One region of the Pseudomonas sp. C321 genome, then DNA from elsewhere that is predicted to be linked to it. Evidence: predicted binding sites of a transcription regulator. Region 1 holds the regulator's gene; the other holds the start of a gene.

Region 1 (14,839 bases):
AAGAATTGCCGGTGGCCGACGAACGGACTGTGTTCGACGTGGTTGCCGAAGGCCTGGACGGTGTCGGTGAGTTGCTTGCGCAATATCACCACTTGAGCCAGAACATCGTCACCGCCGCGGACCTGGACAAGCTGATGCACGTCCAGCACGACCTCGAAGCCCGTGACGGCTGGCGCCTGCAGCAATTGGTCGACAGCACCCTCAGCCGCCTGCAACTGCCTGCCGACAAGACCCTCGCCGAATTGTCCGGCGGCTGGCGTCGTCGCGTCCTGCTGGCCCAGGCCCTGGTTTCCGAACCGGACCTGTTGCTGCTCGACGAACCGACTAACCACCTGGATATCGGCGCAATTGCCTGGCTGGAAGAAGCCCTCAAGGACTTCCAGGGCGCCGTGCTGTTTATCACGCACGACCGTTCCTTCCTGCAAAACCTCGCGACCCGCATCCTGGAACTGGATCGCGGTGGCCTGATCGACTGGAACGGCGACTACGCCAGCTTCCTGGTACACAAAGAGGCGGCTCTGTCGGCTGAAGATACCGCCAACGCGCTGTTCGACAAGAAGCTGGCCCAGGAAGAAGTCTGGATCCGGCAGGGCATCAAGGCGCGTCGCACCCGTAACGAAGGTCGCGTACGCGCCCTGAAGGCCCTGCGCAACGAGCGTAGCGAGCGTCGTGAGCGCACCGGCAAGGCCAATATTCAGCTGGATACCGCCGACAAGTCGGGTAAGCAGGTAATGGTCCTGGACAACGTGAGCTTCGCTCACCCGGGCGGCCCGTTCCTGATCAAGGACTTCTCGATGGTCCTGCAGCGCGGCGACCGCATTGGTTTGCTCGGCGCCAACGGTACCGGCAAGACCACCTTGCTCAAGCTGATGCTCAGCGGCCTGCAACCGACCAGCGGTAAAGTGGAAGAGGGCACGCGCATCGACGTAGCCTACTTCGACCAGTTGCGTCACCAGTTGGACCTGGAGAAAACCGTGATCGACAACGTCGCCGAAGGTCGCGACTTTATCGATATCGACGGCCAGAGCCGCCACGTGCTGAGCTACCTGGGCGATTTCCTGTTCAGCCCGCAACGTGCACGTACGCCGGTCAAGGCATTGTCTGGCGGTGAGCGTGCGCGCCTGCTGTTGGCCAAGCTGTTCAGCAAGCCGGCCAACCTGCTGGTGCTCGACGAACCGACCAACGACTTGGACGTGGAAACCCTGGAGCTGCTGGAAGAAGTCTTGCTGACTTTCAACGGCACCGTGCTGATGGTCAGTCACGACCGGGCATTCCTCGACAACGTGGTCACCAGCACCCTGGTCTTTGAAGGTGAAGGCAAGGTTCGCGAATACGTTGGTGGTTATCAGGACTGGCTGCGTCAGGGCGGCTCGCCGCGCCTGCTGGGCGTGACCGAAAGCAAATCCGGCAAGGCTGACCTGGCTTCGGCCGTGGTGACGCCGGCTGCCGCTGCTCCTGCAGAAGCGCCGGTGGCAAAGAAGAAGCTCAGCTACAAGCTGCAGCGCGAGCTGGAAGCGTTGCCGGGTGATATCGACGCCAAGGAAAAGCAGATTGCTGGTGTTGAGGCCGAAATGGCTGACGCGAGTTTCTATCAGCGTCCTGCGGCTGAAACCGCCAAGGTCATTGCTTCCCTTGAGCAGTTGCAGGCTGAGTTGGACGTATTGGTTGAGCGTTGGGCCGAGCTGGATGCCTGATTGATTCTGCGGCAATAAAAAACCCGGCGTGCACTTAGGTGAACGCCGGGTTTTTTGTAGGAGCTAGCTTGCTCGCGATGCTCGTTAACGATAACGCGGGGTGCCTGACACGGTGAGGTGCTCTCAGGTTTTTCGCGAGCAAGCTCGCTCCTACACTGCTTTGATCAGTCTCACTGCCAGCACATCACATGGCGCGCCATGCAGCACATCATTGGCGGTGGAGCCCAGGAGCAACGCCAAGCCGTGACGGCCATGGCTGCCGACCACAATCAGGTCACAGCCTTGTTCCTTGGCCAGGTGATGGATTTCCTGGCGCGGCTGGCCGTAGGTCAAGTGGCTCTGATCTTTTTTCAGTGCCGGATACTTGGCAATCAATCGCTCAAGCCGTTCCTTGGCTTGATCGAACTGTTGTTGTTGCAGCTGTGAAAGGTCCATCGGTACATCGCCGCCAAAGGCCATGGCCATGGGTTCGACGATATGCACCAGGGACAGCTTGACGGTGTCGCCGGCAAGTTCAACGGCGCGCTTGATCACTGGATCGCACTCTTCGGTCAGATCCACAGCGACCAGAATATGTTGGTAGGGCATGAAGAGTTCCTCCAAAGGAAAGCGATAAGTTCAGTATGGCTGGTTTCAAGCGGATGGGCTTGCGTCAGGTCAAATCCGCTCATCAAGAATTCGGGAGTACACATATGACGGTCTGGATAGTGGTGTCAATCCTTGCGGTGGTTTTGAGCCCTCTGGCATGGCTGCGTCCATCGCGTCATTCGAGTGGGCGCATGGCTCTGCGCATGGAGGCACGCCGCATTGGCCTGGCCATGCAACTGGTGCCTCAGGAGTGGCCGCACTGGCTCAAGCAGGAGCCGCCGAGCCCGTGTGCGCAGTATCACCGGCCACGGCGCGGCAGCCGGCCTTCGATCTGGAGTTATTGGCAGCTGGAGCCGGGTGTGTGGGTCAATCAGTGGCAGGAAGTCTGCGTTGACGAGAAATTGTTGCCACATTTTGCGACGCTGCCCGACAACGTCTACAAGGTGGAGGCGGATGCGCAGATGATCACTTTGTACTGGGGGGAGAAGGGTGAAATGAGTGTTTTGCAGGACATTACTGCGCTGCTCAAGGCACTGGCCTGATTGGTTTCTGGAGGAACGGTATGTTTTCGTGGGCAATAAAAAGCCCGATATCAACATCGGGCGGGGTTGGCCAGGCAGGCCGGAAACTCTTCAGTGCTGACTTTCATTTCACGCCGGATATTCGTCCAAGCGTTCATGTGATCTTGCTAAGGTTGTCGCTAGCGTAGCTGCTGACGCCAGTCTGTACAGGCCTTCGCACGTATTTTCTTATTATTGATTGCGTGAATGGTTCGCCATCCATCCGCCTGCAACTTGCCCTCATGGTTCTGAAATGACTGAAAAGTCGCGTTTTTCAGGCCCTTTCGGGCGATTGACAATTGTCGGAATTTGGATGAAGGTGGCGTACCCAAATCAAACGGGCGTATGAATTGAGCGTTTGTATTAGCGAGCGCTTCTACAGAATCCCGACTATCGCGTTGGCGGGTGTGCCTGGCGAATTGGCGTTAGCATCGACGGTAACGTCAATGCTGAAGCTTGTGCCTGCGTCCGACGTGTACTGTTCAGCTTCCATATCGTGGAGATCAGTTGATGATTTACGAAGGTAAAGCCATCACGGTTAAGGCTCTTGAAAGTGGCATCGTCGAATTGAAATTCGACCTCAAGGGTGAGTCCGTCAACAAGTTCAACCGTCTAACCCTGAACGAACTGCGTCAGGCCGTAGACGCCATCAAAGCAGATGCTTCGGTCAAGGGCGTGATCGTTTCCAGCGGCAAGGACGTGTTTATCGTCGGCGCTGACATCACCGAATTCGTCGAGAGCTTCAAGCTGCCCGATGCCGAGCTTGTAGCTGGCAACCTCGAAGCCAACAAGATTTTCAGCGATTTCGAAGACCTCAACGTACCGACCGTTGCCGCGATCAATGGCATCGCCCTGGGCGGCGGTTTGGAAATGTGCCTGGCTGCGGACTACCGCGTCATGGTCACGACTGCGAAAATCGGTCTGCCGGAAGTCAAGCTGGGCATCTACCCAGGCTTTGGCGGTACCGTGCGCCTGCCGCGCATCATCGGTGCCGACAACGCCATCGAATGGATCGCCGCCGGCAAGGAAAACCGTGCTGAGGACGCGCTGAAAGTTGGCGCCGTCGATGCCGTGGTTGCTCCCGAGAAGCTGGCCGAAGCCGCACTGAACCTGATCAAAGGCGCCATCAGCGGCGAATTTGACTACAAGGCCAAGCGTCAGCCGAAGCTGGAAAAACTCAAGCTCAACGCCATCGAACAAATGATGTCGTTCGAGACCGCCAAGGGTTTCGTCGCTGGTCAAGCCGGCCCGAACTACCCGGCGCCGGTTGAAGCCATCAAGACCATCCAGAAAGCCGCGAACTTCGGTCGCGACAAGGCGCTGGAAATCGAAGCCGCAGGTTTCGTCAAACTGGCCAAGACCTCTGCCGCGCAGAGCTTGATCGGTCTGTTCCTGAACGATCAGGAGCTGAAGAAAAAGGCCAAGGCCTACGACGAAATCGCCAAGGACGTGAAACAGGCTGCCGTACTCGGCGCCGGTATCATGGGTGGCGGTATCGCCTATCAGTCGGCGTCCAAAGGCACGCCGATCCTGATGAAAGACATCAACGAGCACGGTATCGAGCAGGGTCTGGCAGAAGCCGCGAAACTGCTGGTGGGCCGCGTTGATAAAGGTCGCATGACTGCAGCCAAGATGGCCGAAGTGCTCAACGGCATTCGTCCGACCCTGTCCTACGGTGATTTCGGCCACGTCGACCTGGTGGTCGAAGCGGTTGTCGAGAATCCGAAGGTCAAGCAGGCGGTACTGGCTGAAGTCGAGGCCCATGTCGGTGAAGACACCATCCTGGCTTCCAACACCTCGACCATTTCCATCACCTTGCTGGCCAAGGCCCTCAAGCGTCCGGAAAACTTCGTCGGCATGCACTTCTTCAACCCGGTGCACATGATGCCGCTGGTGGAAGTGATCCGTGGCGAGAAGTCCAGTGAGCTGGCCGTTGCCACCACCGTGGCCTACGCCAAGAAAATGGGCAAGAACCCGATCGTCGTCAACGACTGCCCGGGCTTTTTGGTCAACCGTGTGCTGTTCCCGTACTTCGGCGGTTTCGCCAAGTTGGTCAGCGCTGGTGTGGACTTCGTCCGTATCGACAAGGTCATGGAAAAATTCGGCTGGCCAATGGGCCCGGCGTACCTGATGGACGTGGTCGGTATCGACACCGGCCACCACGGTCGCGACGTAATGGCGGAAGGCTTCCCGGACCGCATGAAAGACGACCGTCGTTCGGCCATCGATGCGCTCTACGAAGCCAAGCGCCTGGGCCAGAAGAATGGCAAGGGCTTCTACGCCTACGAGACCGACAAGCGCGGCAAGCAGAAGAAAGTCGCCGATCCGTCGGTGCTGGAAGTGCTCAAGCCGATCGTCTACGAACAGCGTGAAGTGTCCGACGAGGACATCATCAACTGGATGATGATCGCTCTGTGCCTGGAAACCGTGCGCTGCCTGGAAGACGGCATTGTCGAAACCGCTGCCGAAGCCGACATGGGTCTGGTCTACGGTATTGGTTTCCCTCCATTCCGTGGCGGTGCGCTGCGCTACATCGATTCGATCGGTGTGGCCGAGTTCGTTGCCCTGGCTGATCAGTACGCTGATTTGGGCCCGCTGTACCACCCGACTGCGAAGCTGCGTGAGATGGCCAAAAACGGCCAGAGCTTCTTCGGTTAAGCGCCCAAACGACTAGAGCGAGAATATTTATGAGCTTGAATCCAAGAGACGTCGTGATTGTCGACTTCGGTCGCACTCCAATGGGCCGCTCCAAGGGCGGCATGCACCGCAACACCCGCGCCGAAGACATGTCGGCGCACCTGATCAGCAAATTGCTGGAACGCAACGTCAAGGTCGATCCGAGCGAAGTCGAAGACGTGATCTGGGGCTGTGTGAACCAGACCCTGGAGCAGGGTTGGAACATCGCGCGGATGGTGTCGCTGATGACACCGATCCCGCACACCGCTGCTGCCCAGACCGTCAGCCGCCTGTGTGGCTCGTCCATGAGTGCCCTGCACACTGCCGCGCAAGCGATCATGACCGGCAACGGTGATGTATTTGTGGTGGGTGGCGTCGAGCACATGGGCCACGTCAGCATGATGCACGGTGTCGATCCGAACCCGCACATGTCCCTCTACGCGGCGAAAGCCTCGGGCATGATGGGCTTGACCGCAGAAATGCTCGGCAAGATGCACGGCATCACCCGTGAGGCCCAGGACGCATTCGGCGTGCGCTCCCACCAGCTCGCCCACAAGGCGACCCTGGAAGGCAAGTTCAAGGATGAAATCATCCCGATGAACGGCTACGACGAGAACGGTTTCCTGAAACTGTTCGACTACGACGAAACCATTCGTCCGGACACCACCCTGGAAAGCCTGGCGGCCCTCAAGCCTGCCTTCAATCCCAAGGGCGGCACCGTGACAGCCGGTACTTCGTCGCAGATTACTGACGGTGCTTCGTGCATGATCGTGATGTCGGCCCAGCGTGCCCAGGACCTGGGTATTCAGCCGATGGCAGTGATTCGTTCGATGGCAGTGGCAGGTGTGGACCCGGCGATCATGGGCTATGGTCCAGTACCGGCCACACAAAAAGCACTGAAGCGCGCGGGCCTGACTATCTCCGATATCGACTTCTTCGAACTCAACGAAGCTTTCGCCGCACAGGCCCTGCCAGTGCTGAAAGATTTGAAAGTGCTCGACAAGATGAACGAGAAGGTTAACCTGCACGGCGGCGCGATTGCCCTGGGTCACCCATTCGGTTGCTCTGGTGCGCGAATCTCCGGCACGTTGCTTAACGTGATGAAGCAAAATGGCGGCAACCTCGGGGTAGCTACCATGTGCATTGGTCTCGGCCAAGGCATCTCCACCGTCTTCGAACGTATCTAAACGTTGTGTTGACGGAAGCCGGGGCCAAGTGCCCCGGTTTTTTGTTTTTTGGAAGTTTTTGTATTTTTTTTTTAACAAATTTTGTAAGAGCGCCAGAGCATGAAAGTCGAACCCGGGCTCTACCAGCATTATAAAGGTCCGCAGTACCGCGTTTTTAATGTCGCGCGGCATTCCGAGACCGAAGAGGAAGTGGTGTTTTACCAAGCACTGTATGGCGATTACGGCTTTTGGGTGCGTCCCTTGAGCATGTTCCTGGAGACCGTCGAAGTTGACGGCGAGCAGGTCCCGCGCTTTGCTTTGATCCAGGTCGAACCGAGCCTTTTTTGAGCGTAATAAAGGCAGGCCGCGCGCAATGCTGCGCTTGACCTCACCTTGTTGCCACTATATATAGCGTTGCCGCGTCAGGCGCCAACCGCCTTTCACTTCTCGAATTCAGGAATTTTCCGATCCATGGGCAAATCGCTGGTCATTGTGGAATCCCCGGCTAAGGCCAAGACCATCAACAAGTACTTGGGTAACGAGTACGTGGTGAAGTCGAGTATCGGCCATATCCGAGACCTGCCCACCAGCGGTTCGGCTAGCGCCAGCAAGGAGCCTGCCGCCAAGCGCGGCAAGGCGGCTGCGGGCGAAGGTCCGGTGCTCACGCCTAAAGAGAAAGCTCGCAAGCAGCTGGTCTCGCGCATGGGTGTCGATCCCGACCATGGCTGGAAAGCCCAGTACGAGATCCTCCCGGGCAAGGAAAAGGTCATCGAAGAGCTGCGCCGGCTCGCCAAGGATGCTGACATCATCTATCTCGCAACCGACTTGGATCGCGAGGGGGAAGCCATTGCCTGGCACCTGCGCGAAGCCATCGGTGGTGATGAGAGCCGCTACAAGCGCGTGGTGTTCAACGAAATCACCAAGAAAGCGATTCAGGAGGCCTTCTCCAAGCCGGGCGAACTGGACATCGATCGGGTTAACGCTCAACAGGCCCGTCGTTTCCTCGACCGCGTCGTGGGTTACATGGTCTCGCCACTGCTGTGGGCGAAGATCGCCCGTGGTCTGTCCGCCGGCCGTGTGCAATCGGTAGCGGTGAAGCTGGTGGTGGAGCGTGAGCGCGAGATTCGTGCGTTCAACCCTGAAGAATACTGGGAAATCCATGCTGATCTCGGCAGCGCCAAGGGCGCAACCGTGCGCTTTGACGTGGCCCGCGAGAAAGGCGAGGCCTTCAAGCCGCTCAACGAAGCCCAGGCCATGGCCGCGCTGGAGAAACTCAAGGCTTCCAGCTACAGCATCGTCAAGCGTGAAGACAAACCCACCAGCAGCAAGCCGTCGGCGCCGTTCATCACCTCCACCCTGCAGCAGGCCGCGAGCAACCGCCTGGGCTTCGGCGTGAAGAAGACGATGATGATGGCCCAGCGTCTGTATGAAGCGGGCTACATCACCTATATGCGTACCGACTCCACCAACCTGTCGTTGGATGCAGTCGCGATGGCGCGTACTTACATTGAAGGCGAGTTCGGCAAGAAGTACCTGCCGGAAAACCCGAACGTCTACAGCAGCAAGGAAGGCGCACAAGAGGCTCACGAAGCGATTCGTCCGTCTGACGCCAACACCGAGCCAAGCAAGCTGACTGGCATGGAACGTGACGCTGAGCGCCTCTACGAGTTGATCTGGCGCCAGTTCCTGGCCTGCCAGATGCTGCCGGCGCAATACCTGTCGACCACCGTCAGCGTCGCCGCTGGGGACTTCGAGTTGCGGGCCAAGGGCCGCATCCTCAAGTTTGATGGCTACACCCGCGTCATGCCGCAAATCGCCAAGCCGGGCGACGACGACGTGCTGCCGGACATGGCTCAGGGCGACGTGATGAAGCTGATCAAGCTTGATCCGACCCAGCACTTCACCAAGCCGCCGGCCCGTTATTCGGAAGCCAGCCTGGTGAAAGAGATGGAAAAGCGCGGTATCGGTCGTCCTTCGACCTACGCGGCGATCATCTCCACCATCCAGGACCGTGGCTACGTGGCCCTGCATAACCGTCGTTTCTATTCGGAAAAGATGGGCGACATCGTCACCGAGCGTCTATCCGAGAGCTTCTCCAACCTGATGGACTACGGCTTCACCGCCGGTATGGAAGAGAACCTCGACGACGTCGCCCAGGGCGAACGGGACTGGAAAAACGTACTCGACGAGTTCTACGGTGACTTCAAGAAGAAACTGGAAGTCGCCGAAAGCGCTGAGAATGGCATGCGCGCCAACCAGCCGGTGATGACGGACATTGCGTGCCTCACCTGCGGGCGGCCGATGCAGATTCGTACTGCGTCCACCGGTGTATTCCTCGGTTGCTCGGGCTACAGCCTGCCGCCGAAGGAGCGTTGCAAGGCCACCGTCAACCTGGTGCCGGGTGACGAGATCGCTGCCGATGACGAGGGTGAATCTGAATCCCTGGTACTGCGCGGCAAGCACCGTTGCCCGATCTGCAGCACGGCGATGGACGCCTACCTGCTGGACGAGAAGCACAAGCTGCATATCTGCGGTAACAACCCGGATTGCAACGGCTACGAGATCGAGGAAGGCAGCTACCGTATCAAGGGCTACGAAGGCCCGAGCCTGGAATGCGACAAGTGCGGCAGCGAGATGCAGCTCAAGACGGGCCGTTTCGGCAAGTTCTTCGGTTGCACCAACCCGACCTGCAAGAACACCCGCAAACTGCTCAAAAGCGGTGATGCGGCGCCGCCGAAGATGGACCCGGTGAAGATGCCTGAACTCAAGTGCCAGAAGGTCAACGACACCTACATCCTGCGCGACGGGGCTTCGGGTTTGTTCCTGGCAGCCAGCCAGTTCCCGAAAAACCGTGAGACTCGCGCGCCACTGGTGATCGAGATCGTGCCCCACAAGGACGAGATTGATCCGAAGTACCACTTCCTCTGTGAAGCGCCGAAGAAAGATCCCGACGGTCGTCCGGCTGTGATCCGCTACAGCCGCAAGACCAAGGAGCAGTACGTACAGACCGAAGTCGAGGGCAAGCCTACCGGCTGGAAAGCGTTCTACGACGGTGGCAAGTGGAAGGTCGAGGACAAGCGTCAAGGCGCTTGATTCGGTTGTCCGTTTGACACAAAGGCCGCCTTCACAGGCGGCCTTTGTTTTGGGCTTGCAGTGCACTTGTCTCATCCGTGACACTGCCCAGCCAGTATTACGCCTTATTCGTTGTGGAGACTGCCTTCATGGCCAACGAACTCTATACCCGTACCAACCAGAAAATTTACTTCGCGGGTTTGTCCCTGGAAGCCCTTGGCCGTGCGGAGGAGGGAAAGGAGATGAACGCTATCGCGCTGGTGCAGGCGGGGCGTGAATCGGCGTTGTTCCACCTTTATGGTGCGTTGCTGGGCTTGTGCCATGAAATCGCTGGGTTCTACCGCTTGCCTCAAGCCGCTGCGCCGCGGGCCGAGATGATCCTGACCCGCGAAGTGCTGGAGTCCATGGCGATCCCGGAGTTGGCCGAACTGGTGGAAATGGCACAGAGCCCGGACAGTTGGCTGGCGCGTTTGTTGGTGGCCCATGCGGCGATGTTCCAGCCGCCACGGGCGCCGCACAAGCCCAAGGGTGATGTGACCCAGCCGCTGATCGTGGCGGTGAGCCTGGAGGAGGAGGGCCCGGCGCCGCTGAGCAGGGTAGAGCTGGAAAGCTGGCGCCAGGAACTGAAGAAACTGGCAATTCGGTTTCGGGATGGGCTTAACGAGTGCTAAGTCGCGTGCTCTCGATAGATCAATGATCACCAAATGTGAAAGCTGACTTGATGTGACGAGCCCGCTCGCCACAACAAGCCCGCTTGCCACAAGACTGATATAATCCCGGCCTTTCGTGGAGAACAGACTTTTATGCCAACTTCCTTTTTGGAAATTGTTGAATTGCCCGACGGCCGAATTGAGCTGCGCAGGGCTGAGGACGAGGGTTCTCTGGTAACTTTGGACTTCTCCGAGGACGCCAAGGCGTTCCTGCAAGGCCAGCACGTGGAAGTGGCAAAAGCCATGCTAAGCGTCGGTGTGCAGATGGCGGGACGCCTGGCTGAAGGCGAGCCGGAGAAAGACGACGGCCCACGGATTCTTCACTGAGTCCGTCTGTCGGTTTTTTTGGTGTGAGTCAAACTTACAGATCGGCTTCTCAATCCTGGAGAAGCCTGGTGTCCATCGCAGGCACTGGCTGAAAGTCAGAGCTGCAATCGGACGGTCTTTCGTGCTTGCAGCGGTAACGCTTTGCGCGTTAGCACCGGCTTTATCCCAGTCGAATATTCAAACTCTGTGCGTCGCCCGTGCGTGCTGCACTGATCAACTGTTGCCTGGCTGTTGTGCTCAGCGGGTTCAACCAACTGACCACGGTGTGGCTTCGCCCCAGGCGTAAAGCTTCGCAAGTTAATTGCTGGGCGCTTTGAGTGCCCCGTGGTTGCAGCAGCAGGATACGCTCGCGATTCAGGCCGGCGTCCCGTAACCAGGCCTGGGTCAGGCTTGAGGGCGGGGCGATCAAGGTCAGCCAACGGGCGTCCTGTTCCTCGCTCAGTTCGCGAAGAATGGGGGCCAGCAGGCTCAGGCAGTTCCCGGCAGCGCCGCGCAACGACAATTCACTGAATGCCTCGGGGTCGGTGATCCAGGGTGACTCGATCGCTTCCTTGAGGATCGGCGCAAGGGGCTGGGCCATCATGAAGGCCTCAAACAACGGCAGTTGTGTGTGTTGCGGTGCGTGTGGAAACTGCATGATGCCTCCGTTAGCGGCGAATAACGCCGACACTCAAGCCTTCGATCACCAGGTCCTGGTCTTTGAGGTTCACTTCAATGGGGGCGAACTCAGGGTTTTCGGCCAGGAGCCAGACCTTGCTGCCTTCACGCTTGAAGCGTTTTACCGTGACTTCATCACCGATGCGGGCGACGACGATCTGGCCATTACGGGCTTCGCGAGTGGTATGGACAGCCAACAAGTCACCGTCAAAAATACCGACATCCTTCATGCTCATGCCATGAACCCGCAGCAGGTAGTCAGCGCGAGGGTGGAAGAACGTCGGGTTGATGTTGCAGGATTCTTCGACGTGCTGTTGAGCCAAGATCGGCGCACCGGCAGCAACACGGCCAATGATCGGCAGCGTCGATTCGTCGGCCTTGGCCTCGAAGCCAGGGATGCGGATGCCTCTTGAAGCGCCTGGCGTCATCTCGATCGCGCCTTTGCGGGCGAGGGCCTTCAGGTGTTCTTCAGCGGCATTGGGTGACTTGAATCCCAGCTCCAGCGCAATTTCAGCCCGGGTCGGCGGATAACCGTTGTCGTCGAGGCAGCGCTTGATAAAAGCCAGAATCTCAGCTTGGCGTGGCGTCAGTTTTAGCATGTTGATCGCTCTGTCTTTTTATACAGTGACTGGGATTATATACAGTGAACTGCGCTTGGCAATCATCGTTTTTATTAACTCCGCTGGACGGTCATCCATTAGCCTTATAACGCTCCAGCGACAGCGCTGCCTACAGGCCCCGCCAGATGTGATTAAATAGTGATGAAATAGCTGACTGCTCAGCCGGAAAGCGGACCCGCAGCTTGACAATACATAAGGTGAAACGTATGTTTCAAACAAGTGTTTGTCAGGCGGAGTAACCATGGCCCAGTCGGAAACCGTTGAACGCATTCTCGATGCTGCCGAGCAGTTGTTCGCGGAAAAAGGATTTGCTGAAACCTCATTGCGGCTGATCACCAGCAAGGCCGGGGTCAACCTGGCGGCAGTGAACTATCATTTCGGCTCGAAAAAAGCCCTGATCCAGGCGGTGTTCTCGCGATTCCTGGGGCCGTTCTGCGCCAGCCTTGATCGTGAACTGGAGCGCCGCCAGGCCAAGGCAGATCACAAGCCAAGCCTGGAAGACCTGCTGGAAATCCTCGTCGAGCAAGCGCTGGTGGTCCAGCCACGCAGCGGCAACGACCTGTCGATCTTCATGCGCCTGCTGGGCCTGGCATTCAGCCAGAGCCAGGGGCATTTGCGTCGTTACCTGGAAGACATGTACGGCAAGGTGTTCCGCCGCTATATGCTGCTGGTCAACGAAGCAGCACCTCGCATCCCTCCTATCGAATTGTTTTGGCGCGTGCATTTCATGCTCGGCGCTGCAGCGTTCAGCATGTCCGGAATCAAGGCCTTGCGGGCGATTGCCGAAACCGACTTTGGCGTCAACACCTCCATCGAGCAGGTGATGCGCCTGATGGTGCCGTTCCTCGCGGCCGGCATGCGCGCCGAAACCGGCGTCACTGACCAGGCCATGGCCGCCGCCCAGTTGCGCCCGCGCAGCAAGTCGGTGCCGGCCGCCGCCAAGGTTTAACCGCTCTTGGGTGTGCGTGGCGGCTTGCATCCGCTAAGCTAGCCGCCCATGCCGATTACAGCTATTTATCCACAACCCGTTGCTCTCGCTGAGCGTTCATTGCCAGGTTCAATCCTGGCGATGCGACCTCGCGAGGGCTTCGGTTTGCGCGCGTTATTTAAGGAAGGTTTATGACTGCTGCCCTGCAAGGTTCATTGATGGTGGACGTCGCCGGTACCTGGCTGACGGCTGAAGATCGCCACTTGTTGCGTCAGCCTGAGGTAGGCGGCCTGATCATTTTTGCGCGCAATATCGAGCATCCACGCCAGGTGCGTGAGTTGAGCGCGGCGATTCGTGCCGTGCGCCCGGACGTGTTGTTGGCGGTCGATCAGGAAGGCGGTCGCGTTCAGCGTCTGCGCCAAGGTTTTGTGCGCCTGCCAGCCATGCGTGCCCTGGCCGATAATCCCAACGCCGAATACCTCGCTGAGCAATGCGGTTGGATCATGGCCACCGAAGTGCTGGCAGTTGGTCTGGACCTGAGCTTCGCCCCGGTGCTGGACCTGGATTATCAGCGCAGCGCCGTTGTCGGCAGCCGTTCATTCGAAGGCGATCCCGAGCGTGCCGCCTTGCTGGCTGGCGCCTTTATCCGCGGCATGAACAGCGCCGGCATGGCTGCTACCGGCAAGCACTTCCCCGGTCACGGTTGGGCTGAAGCCGATTCCCACGTTGCGATTCCCAATGATGAGCGCAGCCTGGAACAGATTCGGGCCAATGATCTGGTGCCTTTCGCACGGCTGAGCAAGCAGTTGGCCGCAGTGATGCCGGCCCATGTCATTTACCCACAAGTCGATGCACAACCCGCCGGCTTCTCTCGCCGCTGGCTGCAGGACATCCTGCGAGGTGAGTTGCAGTTCGACGGGGTGATTTTCAGTGATGACCTGTCCATGGCCGGTGCCCATGTAGTGGGTGACGCCGCCAGTCGTATCGAGGCTGCGTTGACCGCCGGTTGCGACATGGGTCTGGTATGCAACGACCGCGCCGCTGCCGAGTTGGCCCTGAGCGCCGCCCAGCGCATGAAGGTCACACCGTCGGCCCGTATTGCCCGGATGCGCGGGCAGGGCATTGCCTCTATCGAATACAAGCAGGACCCACGCTGGCTGGCTGCTCTGGGCGCCCTCAGAGAAGCTCAACTGATCGATTAAGGTGTCGATTATCGGCGACATCACTCGCGGACGCCTGCGCCTGGAGGTGGCAGATGAAATCACCCGGCTGGCAAGAGTATTGAATCGCTGATGGGTGAGTATTTACTCACTCCTTTTGGTGTCAGATAAGTCAGTCTTGAAGTGTGGTTTTTTCATACTCATCTGTGAGAAAACCATATTGAAGAAATTTCCGGCTGCGATAACATCCTAGCCCATGACGATACTTCTTGACCGAATTCTAGAACTGGACTGAGCTGAGCTTTTTGATCAGGGTACTTTTGATCGCGCCATCAAATACGCAAAGGATGACCGGGTCCAGATAGTGGATATGGGTTCGAACATCCTTCATGCGCAGTGTCGAGGTTCAGGTACAAACCTCTACCAGCAGATCATTTCACTGGAAGAATATTCAGGTTCGCCCAGGCTTGATTGTGAGTGCTCCTGCCCGATGGTCAGTGACTGAAAACACTGCGCTGCGGTCCTTATCTATCTTGAGACGACTTATTTCAAGCAGTCGGCTGCCAATACTAATTCCCGTCTGAGCCCTGACCTTGAACGTTGGCTCAACAGCATTCCTGCCCCCGTCCCGGAGGTTGAGACTTACGCCAAGGGCGCCAATACCCGGGTGTTGTACAAGTT
Region 2 (14,839 bases), on a different contig from region 1:
CTTGCCCGGATCACGCAGGAACTCAACCAGCTCGCCCACTTCTTCCTTGGCTTCGTCACAACCAGCAACATCACCCAAGGTGGTCTTCACCTGATCTTCGGAGAGCAGGCGCGCCTTGCTCTTGCCGAAGCTCATCGGCCCGCCCTTGCCTCCCGCACCACCTTGCATCTGGCGCATGAAGAACATGAACACGGCGATAATCACCAGGATCGGGAAGCTGGCCACCAGGAGCTGGGTCCAGATGCTTTGCTGTTCAGGCTGTTTGCCTTCAACGACTACGTGGTTATCCACCAGGTCGCCGATCAGGCCATTGTCCTGGATTGCCGGACGAATGGTCTTGAAGCTGTCGCCATCGCTGCGCTTGCCGGTAATCACGTAGCCATCAACCGCTACGCGCTCGACCTTGCCATCCTTAACTTGCTGGATGAAGTCGGAATAGTTGAGGGTCTGCGGCTCGTTAGGGCTGGAGAAGTTGTTCATCACCGTCACCAGGACAGCCGCGATGATCAACCACAGGATCAGATTCTTTGCCATATCGTTCAATTAACTACCCTCTGAAGCAAGCTCCGCTACTGGCGCGTGCTTCGCATGATATTCATCGGCCTAACTTACTACATTACCGACAACTCTGGCAGGCGCCGTCTGTAACCCTTTGTGAAACTTTGACTACACAATATTCGTAAAGCTTCGTGACGAAAGCGATATAAAAAAACCTATCGACTCCCTTCAATCTCTCAAAAACGCTCATCGCTGGCAGCGCCTTCAATGCCACGGAAACCGCGACCCAGCAAATACTGCTCGCGGGACCTGCCCCGTGAAGAGTCAGGCTTGCGCGTCTGCACCTTATCGAACAGCTTGCGGATGTTTTTGTGGTATTCGTCGAAGCCTTCACCCTGGAAGACCTTGACCAGAAAATCACCACCAGGACGCAAAACCCGACCAGCCAGGTCCAATGCCAACTCGCAAAGGAACATCGCTCGCGGCATATCCACGGCTGGTAATCCACTCATATTGGGGGCCATATCGGAAATCACAAGGTCTACCTGCGATTTTCCAACGGCTTCGAGAATCTGCGCCAGCACGGCGTCCTGGGTAAAGTCACCATGGACGAAGGTCACATCCGGGATGCTGTCCATTTCCAGAATATCGGAAGCGATCAAACGACCCTGCCCACCAATCAGACGACTGGTCACCTGGGACCAGCCACCGGGGGCTGCGCCAAGATCGATAACGCTCATGCCAGGGCGGATCAACTTGTCCTTTTCCTGGATCTCCAGCAGCTTGTAACTGGCCCGGGAACGGTAGCCATCCTTTTGCGCCATTTTGACGTAAGGGTCGTTGAAATGCTCTTGCAGCCACTTAAGGCTAGTTTTGGAACGGGCCACGGGCCACCTCAAAAATAAACGGGTCGTGATTAACTGGGCGGTCCCGGACTCGCTCGGGTAAACTGGCCGCCGCTTTTTACAAGATCAGACACAGGGGTCAGATTATGCCGCTCACTCAAGAGCAGAAGAAACAGTACAAATCCATTGGCCACCATCTGAAACCAGTTTTGACTGTGGCTGACAACGGTTTGACTGAAGGTGTGTTAACCGAACTTGAACGCGCATTGGGCGATCACGAACTAATCAAGATCAAGGTCAGCATCCTTGATCGCGAGGCGCGCCTGGCGGCCATTGCAGAACTCTGCAAGGCCGGCAAAGCGGACCTGGTTCAGGTCATCGGCAAAATGGCACTGTTGTATCGCAGGAACTTCAGCGCCAACAAGCAACTGTCGAACGTCCATCGTTTCAAATGATACAAGGGTTAAGGGCGCGCTTCGCGCGCCCTGCCGCTCCACCCCGGCGCCGGTTGCACAACCAGCACCAAGCCGGAGAACCCTAGCACAAGATAGCTGAACAGCTGCCAGCGCAACGCTTCCGGCAGAAACATGCGCACCAAGCAATACATTGCGCACGCATACAACGCCATCAACAGCAGTTGCCCGCGAATATCCCGCCACAAACTCCCCAAGCCTTCGGCCTCGATCAGCACCAGCGCCTGAAGCGTCACGCACGCCGCTGCAAAACCCACCAGCAGCGCACTCAATAATCCGCCGACCTCATCAATCAGCAACGGCGCCAGACCAATCAGGCCCAACACCGGTAAGACACCAATATGCAACAGCCACAGGCCGCCGACCCAGAGCATCTGGGCCAACTGCCAGAGCATGGCGCCCGCACGTAGCGGGCGCCGCCTCTCAGATGTGACGAACTTCGACAATCTCGTACTCGATCACGCCACCAGGCGTCTTGACGGCCACCACATCACCCTCTTCCTTGGCAATCAAGGCGCGGGCCAGTGGCGAACCGACGGAGATCTTGCCGAGTTTGAAGTCAGCCTCGTCCTCACCCACGATGTGGTAGGTCACGCGCTCATCAGTCTCGACGTTGGCGATTTCCACGGTCGTACCAAAAATCACCTTGCCGGTGCGCGGGATGGTCGTGACATCAATGATCACCGCGTTCTGCATGCGGCCTTCGATGTCACGGATCCGAGCCTCGACCATACCTTGCTGCTCACGAGCGGCGTGGTATTCGGCGTTTTCCTTCAGGTCACCCAATTCGCGGGCGGTCCCGATGTCCTGACTCAGCTTCGGACGGACAACCTTGGTCAGATGAGCGTGTTCTTCTTCCAGGGCCTTGGCGCCCTGGACTGTCATTGGGTACTTGATCATGCCTTCAATCCTGCGTGTAGATCCTGCAAGCGGCGCACAGTCTTTTCTGGACCAAACTTGAGCGCTTCACAGATAGCTTCGCCAGCAGCAATAGTGGTGGTGCAATAGATTTTGTGCTGCAAGGCGTTACGACGAATGGAGTAGGAGTCCGCAATCGACTGGCGACCTTCGGTGGTGTTGATGATCAGAGTGACTTCGTCATTCTTGATCATGTCGACCACGTGTGGACGGCCTTCAGTCACCTTGTTCACGCGACGCACTTTCAGGCCTGCCGCCTCGATCAGCTTGGCAGTCCCGGCAGTAGCCACGATTTCAAAGCCCAAGTTGATCAGATCACGGGCCACGCCTGCAACCAGCGGCTTGTCATCATCACGCACGCTGATGAAGGCAGTACCGCCGATCGGCAGCACTTCGCTGGCGCCCATCTGGGCCTTGGCGAACGCTTCACCGAAGGTGTCGCCCACACCCATCACTTCACCGGTGGACTTCATCTCTGGGCCCAGGATCGGGTCCACGCCAGGGAATTTGGCGAATGGGAACACCGCCTCTTTCACACTGTAGAAGTTCGGAATGATTTCCTTGGTGAAGCCGATTTCCTTCAAGGTCTTACCGGCCATCACACGTGCGGCAATCATTGCCAGGGAAACACCGATGCACTTGGAAACAAACGGCACAGTACGGGAAGCACGCGGGTTGACTTCGATGACGTAGATGTCTTCGCCTTGCAGCGCCAACTGTACGTTCATCAGGCCGACCACACCCAGCTCCAGGGCCATTTTCTTAACCTGTTCGCGCATCTCGTCCTGGATGTGCGCTGGCAGCGAATACGGCGGCAGCGAGCAAGCGGAGTCACCCGAGTGAACACCCGCTTGTTCGATGTGCTGCATGATCGCGCCGATCACTACGTCGGTACCGTCGCAGACCGCATCCACGTCCATTTCGATGGCGCAGTTGAGGAAGTGGTCCAGCAGCACCGGGCTGTCGTTGGAGACTTTCACCGCATCGCGCAGGTAACGCTTGAGTTCTTCTTCCTCGTAGACGATTTCCATCGCCCGGCCGCCCAGTACGTAGGAGGGACGCACCACCAGTGGGTAACCGATCTTGCTGGCTGCACGGATGGCTTCGTCTTCGCTGCGTACGGTGGAGTTTGGCGGTTGACGCAAGTTCAGGCGCTCGACCATCTGCTGAAAGCGCTCACGGTCTTCGGCACGGTCAATGGCGTCAGGGCTGGTACCGATGATCGGTACGCCGGCCTCTTCCAGGGCACGAGCCAATTTCAGCGGAGTTTGGCCGCCGTACTGGACGATCACGCCTTTTGGCTTCTCTACACGAACGATTTCCAGCACGTCTTCCAGGGTCACTGGTTCGAAGTACAGGCGATCCGAGGTGTCGTAGTCAGTGGAAACGGTTTCCGGGTTGCAGTTGACCATGATGGTCTCGTAACCATCTGCGCGCAGGGCCAGTGCCGCGTGTACGCAGCAGTAATCGAACTCGATGCCCTGACCGATACGGTTGGGACCACCGCCAAGGATCATGATCTTGTCGCGGCCCGACGGTGCAGCTTCGCACTCTTCCTCGTACGTCGAGTAGAGATAAGCGGTGTCGGTGGCAAACTCGGCGGCGCAGGTGTCAACGCGCTTGTAGACCGGGTACACCTCAAGCTTGTGACGGTGGCGACGCAGGCTTTTCTCGGTGACACCCAGCAGCTTGGCCAGGCGCATATCGGAGAAGCCCTTGCGCTTGAGCTTGTACATCATGTCGCGGTCGATGCTGGCCAGACCCAGGGTCTTGACCTTCTCTTCGTCCTTGATCAGGTCTTCGATCTGTACCAGGAACCATGGGTCGATCATGTTCATGCCGAAGATCTCTTCGACGGTCATGCCGGCGCGGAAGGCGTCAGCCACGTACCAGATACGCTCGGCGCCCGGCACGGTCAGCTCGCGCTTGAGCACGCTCATGCTTTCCGGATTGCTCAGGTCGAGCTTCTCGTCCAGGCCGCAAACGCCCACTTCCAGGCCGCGCAGGGCTTTCTGCAGGGATTCCTGGAAGGTCCGACCGATGGCCATGACTTCACCCACCGACTTCATCTGGGTGGTCAGGCGAGCGTCGGCTTTCGGGAATTTTTCGAAGGCAAAGCGCGGTAGCTTGGTCACGACATAGTCGATGGACGGCTCAAAGGACGCCGGGGTCTTGCCGCCGGTGATGTCGTTCGACAGCTCGTCCAGGGTATAACCCACAGCCAGCTTGGCCGCGATCTTGGCAATCGGGAAGCCAGTGGCCTTCGAAGCCAGGGCCGAAGAACGCGAAACACGCGGGTTCATCTCGATCACGACCATACGGCCGGTGTTCGGGCAGATACCGAATTGAACGTTGGAGCCACCAGTTTCCACGCCGATCTCGCGCAGTACCGCCAGGGAGGCGTTACGCAGGATCTGGTATTCCTTGTCGGTCAGGGTTTGTGCAGGAGCCACGGTGATCGAATCACCAGTGTGCACACCCATCGGGTCAAAGTTTTCAATGGAGCAAACGATGATGCAGTTGTCCTTTTTGTCGCGGACAACCTCCATCTCGTATTCTTTCCAGCCGATCAAGGATTCGTCGATCAGCAGCTCTTTGGTCGGCGACAGGTCCAGACCACGAGCGCAGATTTCTTCGAACTCTTCACGGTTGTAAGCGATACCGCCACCGGTACCGCCCATGGTGAAGGACGGACGAATGATGCACGGGAAGCCAAGCTTCTCGAGGACCACATTGGCCTCTTCCATGTTGTGGGCGATACCCGAGCGCGGGCAATCAAGGCCGATGGACTTCATCGCCTTGTCGAAACGCGAACGGTCTTCAGCCTTGTCGATGGTGTCGGCATTGGCACCGATCATCTCTACGCCGAACTTTTCCAGAACGCCTTCGCGCTCCAGGTCCAGGGCGCAGTTCAGTGCAGTCTGGCCGCCCATGGTTGGCAGCAGTGCGTCTGGACGCTCTTTTTCGATAATCTTGGCAACGGTCTGCCACTTGATCGGCTCGATATAGGTGGCGTCGGCCATGTCCGGATCGGTCATGATGGTGGCTGGGTTGGAGTTCACCAGGATGACGCGGTAACCCTCCTCGCGCAGGGCTTTACAGGCCTGGGCGCCGGAGTAGTCGAATTCGCAGGCCTGGCCGATCACGATCGGGCCAGCGCCGAGAATCAGGATGCTTTTTATGTCTGTACGTTTTGGCATGGGTTTGTCACTCAAATCCGCAGGTCAGTCGGCAAGCCGTCTTGAACAATCCTTGAAGAGCCTGAGGGGGCCGCCGGTTTCCCGTGCCACCCTCAGGCCACTCACTTAGCGTCGCTTGGCCATCTCATTGATGAAACGGTCGAACAGCGGCGCTACGTCGTTCGGGCCCGGGCTTGCTTCAGGGTGGCCCTGGAAGCTGAACGCGCTCTTGTCTGTGCGTTCGATACCTTGCAGGGAGCCGTCGAACAGCGACTTGTGAATCGCCCGGACGTTGCCCGGCAAGGTCGCTTCATCCACCGCAAAACCGTGGTTCTGGCTGGTGATCATGACGACGCCGGTATCCAGGTCCTGCACCGGGTGGTTGGCACCGTGATGGCCGTGCCCCATTTTTAGGGTCTTGGCACCGGAGGCCAGGGCCAACAGCTGGTGACCCAGGCAAATGCCGAATACCGGAATCTCGGTCTCCAACACGTCCTTAATGGCCTGAATCGCGTAGTCGCAAGGCTCCGGGTCACCCGGGCCGTTGGACAGGAACACACCGTCCGGCTGCAAGGCCAGTACGTCGCTGGCCGGGGTTTGCGCCGGCACCACGGTCACGCGGCAACCGCGCTCGACCAGCATGCGCAAGATGTTGTGCTTGATACCGTAGTCGTAAGCCACTACGTGATACGGCAGCTCGGAGGCTTCGATGGTGGCATGGCTGTCGGTCTTCAAGTCCCAGACAGTGGAGCGCCACTCGTACTTTTCCTTGGTACTGACAACTTTCGCCAGGTCCATGCCTTTCAGGCCAGGGAAACCTTGCGCCGCGGCAATCGCTGCTGCTTCGGAAATATTGTCACCGGCCATGATGCAGCCGCTCTGCGAGCCCTTTTCACGCAGGATGCGTGTCAGGCGACGCGTATCAATACCTGCGATCGCCACTACGTTGTTGGCTTTCAGGTAATCGGACAGGGACATCGTGCTACGCCAGTTGCTCGCAACCAGTGGCAGGTCACGAATCACCAGACCGGCCGACCAGACACGATCAGACTCGGCATCTTGCGGCGTAGTGCCGGTATTACCGATGTGCGGATAGGTCAGGGTAACGATCTGTTGGGCGTAGGAAGGATCGGTAAGGATTTCCTGATAGCCGGTCATGGCGGTGTTGAACACCACCTCTCCAACGGTCTGACCGTCGGCTCCAATGGCTTCGCCGCGAAAAATGCTGCCATCAGCAAGGGCGAGTATGGCTGGCTTAGTCAAGAAGACCTCCCGTAAATAAAGCCTGAAAGGGCGATCGCAGGTTGCAAAAAAGCGGAGTGACGTATGGACACGTCACCCCGCTTCTTCACTGAATTATTCTGCGCGCTTTTAGTGGACACACTAAAGCTGTAGCTTACAGAAAAAGGCTTTTTTGGTCCACCGCTAATGAGCCTTAAAGGCAGGGGAATGCGACAGGACGTCGCTTAGCGGGTAAAAACAGAGCCCTAGGTTAATGCCTGAGCCCTGTTTTAGCTACTGCTTAACGCAGTTCAAGCACATCTTGCATGTCGTACAGGCCAGGCTCACGACCGTCCAGCCACAACGCCGCACGCACCGCACCCTTGGCGAAAGTCATACGACTGGAAGCCTTGTGCGTGATCTCAAGGCGCTCACCCTCTGCCGCGAACAACACCGTGTGATCACCCACCACATCACCGCCGCGAACGGTAGCAAAGCCGATGGTTTCACGATCGCGCACGCCGGTATGGCCTTCGCGGCCATACACCGCCACTTTCGACAGATCACGGCCAAGCGCATCGGCGATCACTTCACCCATGCGCATCGCCGTACCCGACGGCGCATCGACCTTGTGCCGGTGATGAGCTTCGATAATTTCGATGTCCGCATCATCACCCAACACACGAGCTGCCATGTCGAGCAACTTCAGCGACAGATTGACACCAACACTGAAGTTGGCAGCAAACACAATCGGGATATCCTTACCCGCAGCAACCAACAGCTGCTTTTGCTCGGCATTCAAGCCGGTGGTGCCAATGACCATGGCCTTGCCCGCCTTGCGGCAGAACGCCAGGTTTTTCAGCATCACCTCTGGAAGCGTGAAATCGATCAACACATCGAACTCATCAATAACCTTTTCCAGGCTACCGGACAACGACACACCGATCCTGCCCAGCGATGCCAACTCACCGGCATCGGCGCCGATCAGTGTGCTGCCCGGCCGAACGATCGCCGCCGTCAGACCCGACAGAGGCGAGCGCTGCTGCACCGCCTCAACCAGGTTCTTGCCCATGCGTCCGGCCGCGCCCATCACAGCTATACGTCGCATACTCACGTCCTTACAGGTCGCCGAAGAAGCGCTTCACGCCTTCGAACCAGCCAGCAGTCTTGGGCGAATGAGTGTCATCGCCCGCCAGGGAACTGCGCAACTCTTCCAGCAGCTCGCGCTGACGACGACCCAGGTTAACCGGCGTCTCTACCGCCACACGACACATCAAGTCGCCAGCACCACCACCGCGCACCGGCGCAACGCCTTTGCCACGGATACGGAACTGCTTGCCGGTCTGCGTACCCTCGGGAATCTTGAGTTTGACCCGACCATCCAGCGTCGGAATCTCCAACTCACCACCCAGAGCCGCATCGACGAAGCTGATCGGCACTTCACAAAACAGATGTTTACCGTCGCGCTGGAAGATAGCGTGCTCGCGCACATTGATCACCACGTACAGGTCGCCCGCCGGACCACCTTGAGCGCCCGCCTCACCCTCACCCGACAGGCGAATGCGGTCACCAGTATCAACACCCGATGGCACTTTCACCGAAAGGGTCTTGTACTCTTCGACACGGCCTTCACCGTGGCAGGAGTCGCACGGATCGGAAATGATCTTGCCCTGGCCATGGCAGCGCGGGCAGGTTTGCTGCACCGAGAAGAAGCCTTGCTGCATGCGTACCTGACCGATACCACCACAGGTCGGGCAAGTGATCGGCGAGGAGCCTTTCTTGGCGCCCGCCCCGTCGCACGGCTTGCAGTTGACCAGTGTCGGCACACGGATATTGACGCTGGTGCCACGCACTGCTTCTTCGAGGTTCAGCTCAAGGGTGTAGCGCAGGTCGCTACCACGCTGGGCACCGCCACGCTGACCGCCACGACCACCACCAAAGAAGTCACTGAACACGTCGCCAAAAATATCGGAGAAGTTCTGGCCGCCAAAACCGGCACCGCCGCCACCCATGCTTGGATCAACACCAGCGTGGCCATACTGATCGTAGGCCGCCCGCTTGTTTGGATCACACAGGCACTCGTAGGCCTCGTTGGCCTCTTTGAACAAGTCTTCGGATTCTTTGTTATCCGGATTACGGTCCGGGTGGTGCTTCATCGCCAGGCGACGGTAAGCCTTTTTCAGGTCCGCCTCGCTGGAACCGCGCTCCACACCCAACACTATGTAATAGTCACGCTTTGCCATAAGTCTTTGCACTCTTAAGGACGTTCGGCAAACCCCTCCTGAGCCTCGCCAAACTCGTTGAGCCCCAATACAGGCCCGGACCCAACTCACGTCAATTCAACGATCCTGGTCTTAAATGTTTTCAGCCAGGAACCCGGCCAAAAAAGCGGCGACTGTCGCTCGGAAAGCAGGAGCATCCCCGATCACACCGCCAGCATCCGAACGCTGTCGCATGCTGTAAAAATTCGCGTGCCCCAGACACGCCAACGCGGGAGCAAGCTCCCGCGCGGCGACATCCTACCAGTCACCGCCTGAAAGCGGTCAACCGGCCGACCAACTTACTGCTTACTTGTTTTCTTTGACTTCTTCGAACTCGGCATCGACAACATCGTCGTGCTTGGCTTCAGGCTCTGCTTGCTGCCCAGCGCCATCAGCCGGCTGGCCTTGCTCGGCATACATCTTCTGAGCCACTGGCGCGGAGACCTTCGACAGCTCCTCAACCTTGGCTTCGATAGCAGCCTTGTCGTCGCCTTTTACGGCGGCTTCCAGGGCAACTACAGCAGCTTCGATCGCAGTTTTCTCTTCGCCAGTCACTTTGTCGCCAGCGTCAGCGACCATTTTGCGAGTCGAGTGAACCAGTGCATCACCCTGGTTACGGGCAGCTGCCAACTCTTCGAACTTGCGATCTTCCTCGGCGTTGGTTTCAGCATCGCGAATCATCTGCTGAATTTCTTCCTCGGACAGACCGGAGTTGGCCTTGATCACGATCGACTGAGTCTTGCCGGTGGCCTTGTCTTTGGCGCCTACGTGCAGAATGCCGTTGGCGTCGATGTCGAAGGTCACTTCAATTTGTGGCACACCACGTGGTGCTGGTGGAATCTCGGCCAGGTCGAACTTGCCCAGGGACTTGTTCTGACCAGCTTGCTTACGCTCACCTTGCAGCACGTGAATGGTCACGGCGCCTTGGTTGTCGTCGGCAGTCGAGAACACTTGCGATTTCTTGGTAGGAATCGTGGTGTTTTTCTCGATCAGCGCAGTCATCACGCCGCCCATGGTTTCGATACCCAGGGTCAACGGGCTTACGTCCAGCAGCAGAACGTCTTTCACGTCGCCGGCCAATACCGCACCCTGGATGGCAGCACCCATGGCAACCGCTTCGTCCGGGTTGACGTCTTTACGCGCTTCTTTACCGAAGAACTCGGTCACCAGCTTCTGAACCAGTGGCATACGGGTCTGACCGCCGACCAGGATCACATCGTCGATCTTGCCAACGTCGATACCCGAGTCTTTCAGAGCAATGCGGCAAGGCTCGATGGTGCGTTGAACCAGGTCTTCAACCAGCGATTCCAGCTTGGCGCGGGAAATCTTCACGTTCAAGTGCTTAGGACCGGTGGCGTCTGCAGTGATGTACGGCAGGTTCACGTCAGTCTGCAGGCTCGAAGACAGTTCGATCTTGGCCTTCTCAGCAGCTTCCTTCAGGCGCTGCATCGCCAGCGGGTCACCCTTGAGGTTCATGCCGCTTTCTTTCTTGAATTCGTCAACGAGGTAGTCGATCAGACGAATGTCGAAGTCTTCACCACCCAGGAACGTGTCACCGTTGGTGGCCAACACTTCGAACTGGTGCTCGCCATCAACTTCAGCGATTTCGATCACGGAAACGTCGAAAGTACCGCCACCCAGGTCGTAAACGATCACAGTGTGGTCGCCCCGAGCCTTGTCCATGCCGTAAGCCAGAGCGGCTGCGGTTGGTTCGTTGATGATACGTTTTACGTCCAGGCCAGCAATACGGCCAGCATCTTTGGTCGCCTGACGCTGACTGTCGTTGAAGTAGGCCGGAACGGTAATGACCGCTTCAGTCACGGCTTCACCGAGGTAGTCTTCGGCGGTCTTCTTCATCTTTTTCAAGATTTCAGCCGAGATTTGTGGCGGCGACATTTTCTGGCCGTTTACTTCAACCCAGGCGTCACCGTTGTCAGCCTTGGCGATTTTGTAAGGGACCATCTTGATGTCTTTCTGTACGACTTCTTCGTCGAACTTACGACCGATCAGACGCTTCACCGCGTACAGGGTGTTATGCGGATTGGTCACAGCCTGACGCTTGGCGGACTGGCCCACCAGGATTTCGCCGTCGCTGGCATAAGCCACGATGGACGGAGTGGTGCGCGCGCCTTCGGCGTTTTCAATAACTTTGGATACGCCGTTTTCCAGCACGGAGACGCAGGAGTTGGTAGTCCCCAGGTCGATACCGATAATTTTGCCCATGATTTACTCTCCCGAAACTTTGGATTTGGTTGCCGCAGCAGTGGTGGCTAACTGCGGTAGCACTTAAACGCTTGACTTATAAATGGGGGCCTTGCGGCTAATTTCAAGCTTGCTCATCAATCGAAGGTGCGACCGGTGCAGGAGCCTTGCTCACCACCACCATCGCCGGACGCAACAAACGACCGTTGAGCTGATAACCCTTCTGAAACACCTTCAATACGCTGTTGGGCTCAACATCCGCGCTTTCCTGCATCGCCATTGCCTGGTGGTGCTCAGCGTTGAACGGCTCACCGCCTTGCGGATCGATAGCTTCCAGCTGATAACGCTTCAGGGTGTCCTGGAACATTTTCAGGGTCAGTTCGATCCCTTCGCGCATGGGGCGGATGTTTTCGTCGTCCGGATTGGACAACTCCAGGCCACGCTCCAGGCTGTCGATGATCGGCAACAGATCCCCGGCAAATTTTTCCAGAGCAAACTTGTGGGCTTTTTCTACATCCTGCTCAGCGCGACGGCGGACGTTCTGCAGATCGGCAGCAACACGCAAAGCCTGATCCTGAGCGCCTGCCAGTTGCTCTTCGAGCACTTGCACACGAGCCGCCAGGTCTTCACCCGATGCTTGCGAGGCCTGGTTGGCGTCTAGATTTTGCGTATCCAGCGTCTGTTCGTCAGCCATAGATTTCTCCTTTCAAAATCGTGCGCGAACTCGACTCGCGCTTCTGTTCCGGTATATGGGGCCACAATTTTCAGGTTCAAGGGCACCGATGTCTTTGACATGTATTGGATCAACTTCCCCGACTCATTCCTTGGTGCACTAAAAAACACCTATCACCAAGCGAATCGAGCTAAGCGGCAGGATTGTCAGCCCAGAACAAAACACTGTATAAATAACCATACCTTAAGCTTGGGAGCGGCCGTCATGCTGGTGCACCTGTCTGTACACAACTACGCCATCGTTGAACACCTGGATCTTGAACTGGATCGCGGGATGAGCGTAATCACAGGCGAAACCGGCGCCGGCAAGTCGATCATGCTTGATGCCCTGGGTCTCACCCTGGGCGATCGCGCCGACAGCGGCGTGGTTCGCCCAGGCGCCGACAAAGCCGACATTCTCGCGACCTTTGACCTGGCGGATATCCCGGAAGCCGGCGCCTGGCTTGCCGAACGCGATCTTGATAGCGATGGCCCATGCATCCTGCGCCGCGTGATCACCGCCGAAGGGCGCTCGCGCGGCTATATAAACGGCACGCCCTGCCCTCTTGGCGACTTGAAAGCCCTGGGCGAGCTGCTGATTGACATCCACAGCCAGCATGAACACCAGTCCCTGCTGAAAACCGACACCCACCGCCGCCTTCTCGACGAATACGCCGGCGCAACCGACCTTGCGCGCCAGGTGCAATTGGCCGCACAGCGCTGGCGCCAGACCCGCCAGGAGCTGGAACGCCTCTCCAACTCCGGCGACGAGCAGCGCGCCCGCCACCAATTGCTCAGCTATCAGCTCGAAGAACTGGAAAGCCTGGGGCTGGGCGAAACAGAGTTGGAGCAACTGGAGCAAGAGCACAAGAACCTGACCAATGCCGAAACCCTGCTGGGTATTTGCCGACAAGTGGTCGAGCAGTGCAGCGAGAGCGATTCCGGAAATGTGCTTAACGCACTGACCGCCAGCCTCAATCGCCTGTCGAGCGTGAACAACTCCTCCGGCTCGCTGAATGAAGCAACGACCCTGCTGACCAGCGCGCAGATTCAGGTGGAAGAGGCCGTGGGCGAGCTGAACCGGTTCCTTGACCATTTCGACGCCGACCCAGCGCGCCTGCAAGAGATAGAAGAGCGCCTGGACACTATCTACACACTGGCGCGCAAGCATCGAATCCAGCCAACCGAAGTGGCGACCATGCAGCAGAAGCTGCTGGATGAAATCGAAACACTAAATGCCAACGATGAATCCATCGAACGGCTGGCGGACGAACTGGCCTCCTTCGCGCGTCATTATCAAGAGAAGGCCCGTGAACTGAGCGATCTGCGGCATCAGGAGGCCACCGGCCTGGCCTGCGCGGTGGAGCAGGAGATTCAACGCCTGGGCATGCCTGGCGGGCGCTTCACCATTGAACTGCACGCCAATACCAGTAATGAATTGCTGCCCAATGGCCTGGAGCAGGTGGAGCTACTGGTTAGCGCAAACCCTGGCCAACCGTTGAAAGCGCTGGCAAAGGTCGCATCCGGTGGCGAGCTATCGCGGATCAGCCTGGCGATCCAGGTCATTACCGCCCAGACCTCACGAGTTCCGACACTGGTATTCGACGAGGTGGACGTAGGGATCGGCGGGCCTACAGCCGAGATTGTCGGCCAACTTCTGCGCCGGCTGGGTGATCGCGGGCAAGTATTGACCGTTACCCACTTGCCACAGGTGGCTGCGCAAGGGCATCAACACCTGTTTGTACATAAGGTGCGGGGCAGCGACGCAACCCATACCGCCGTGTCCAAGCTGAACAAGACCGAGCGGGTGGAAGAGGTGGCGCGCATGCTCGGCGGTATCGACCTGACCAAGGAGTCCCTGGCCCACGCGAAAAAAATGGTCGTGACAGCAAAGGCCTGAGCCAAGCCTTACAGACCATTTCCCTTCCGACACAAAGCACGAAGGCGACCCTAAGGTCGCCTTCGATCGTTTCGCAGAGCGAATCTGCGTAGATTTCTTACTTTTTCTTACGGATGTACAGAACCAAATTGTGATCCACCAATTCGACTCCGTGCGCCTCGGCGATAGCATTCTGGAGCTTCTCGATTTCCGGGCTGACGAATTCGACAACTTCGCCAGTTTCCACATCGACCATATGGTCGTGGTGGCCGCTGTCAGCCAATTCGAATACTGCATGACCGCCGTCGAAATTATGACGAACTACCAGCCCTGCGGCTTCAAACTGGGTCAGTACACGGTAAACCGTGGCCAGGCCGACATCCTCGTTAGACTCCATGAGCGCCTTGTAAACATCCTCGGCACTCATGTGGCGCTGCTCAGCAGAATCGAGCATTTGTAGAATTTTGACCCGTGGCAGGGTCACTTTAAGGCCGGCTTTACGAAGTTCGCTATTTTCAACCATGGTCAGCTTTCTCGCGGATGCTGCTTCGCAGCTTCTCTTAATACGGGTATGATCGGCGTTTACGTTGTCCCAGCCAAGATAGTGGAAGTCGCCCACCGATGCAAAACACCAAGCTCTTGCTAACCAGTT

The links. The regulator LexA, encoded in region 1, represses DNA repair genes until DNA is damaged. The targets are predictions, from matches to a motif close to CTGTNTNNNNANACAG.
Region 2: a site for LexA is predicted at 12,495-12,510, ahead of recN (DNA repair protein RecN). Genes of this name have one in related genera too.

The regions. Positions count from the first base shown of each region.
Region 1 covers NZ_JBUZRB010000001.1:31,086-45,924, reverse strand. Annotated here, with positions in the region: gene ACZRJ6_RS00190 (ATP-binding cassette domain-containing protein) at 1-1,694, shown strand, start outside; gene ACZRJ6_RS00185 (universal stress protein) at 1,845-2,282, opposite strand; gene ACZRJ6_RS00180 (hypothetical protein) at 2,387-2,824, shown strand; gene fadB (fatty acid oxidation complex subunit alpha FadB) at 3,353-5,500, shown strand; gene fadA (acetyl-CoA C-acyltransferase FadA) at 5,530-6,705, shown strand; gene ACZRJ6_RS00165 (DUF1653 domain-containing protein) at 6,805-7,032, shown strand; gene topA (type I DNA topoisomerase) at 7,156-9,777, shown strand; gene ACZRJ6_RS00155 (DUF6586 family protein) at 9,906-10,427, shown strand; gene ACZRJ6_RS00150 (hypothetical protein) at 10,560-10,793, shown strand; gene sulA (SOS-induced cell division inhibitor SulA) at 10,954-11,430, opposite strand; gene lexA (transcriptional repressor LexA) at 11,441-12,049, opposite strand; gene ACZRJ6_RS00135 (TetR family transcriptional regulator) at 12,312-13,019, shown strand; gene nagZ (beta-N-acetylhexosaminidase) at 13,190-14,200, shown strand; partial or broken gene ACZRJ6_RS00125 (DEAD/DEAH box helicase) at 14,826-14,839, shown strand, end outside.
Region 2 covers NZ_JBUZRB010000009.1:81,208-96,046, reverse strand. Annotated here, with positions in the region: gene ftsH (ATP-dependent zinc metalloprotease FtsH) at 1-534, opposite strand, end outside; gene rlmE (23S rRNA (uridine(2552)-2'-O)-methyltransferase RlmE) at 735-1,385, opposite strand; gene ACZRJ6_RS22530 (YhbY family RNA-binding protein) at 1,490-1,798, shown strand; gene ACZRJ6_RS22525 (MFS transporter) at 1,807-2,211, opposite strand; gene greA (transcription elongation factor GreA) at 2,240-2,716, opposite strand; gene carB (carbamoyl-phosphate synthase large subunit) at 2,713-5,934, opposite strand; gene carA (glutamine-hydrolyzing carbamoyl-phosphate synthase small subunit) at 6,040-7,176, opposite strand; gene dapB (4-hydroxy-tetrahydrodipicolinate reductase) at 7,436-8,242, opposite strand; gene dnaJ (molecular chaperone DnaJ) at 8,253-9,377, opposite strand; gene dnaK (molecular chaperone DnaK) at 9,702-11,618, opposite strand; gene grpE (nucleotide exchange factor GrpE) at 11,722-12,291, opposite strand; gene recN (DNA repair protein RecN) at 12,535-14,208, shown strand; gene fur (ferric iron uptake transcriptional regulator) at 14,306-14,710, opposite strand; gene ACZRJ6_RS22475 (outer membrane protein assembly factor BamE) at 14,809-14,839, shown strand, end outside.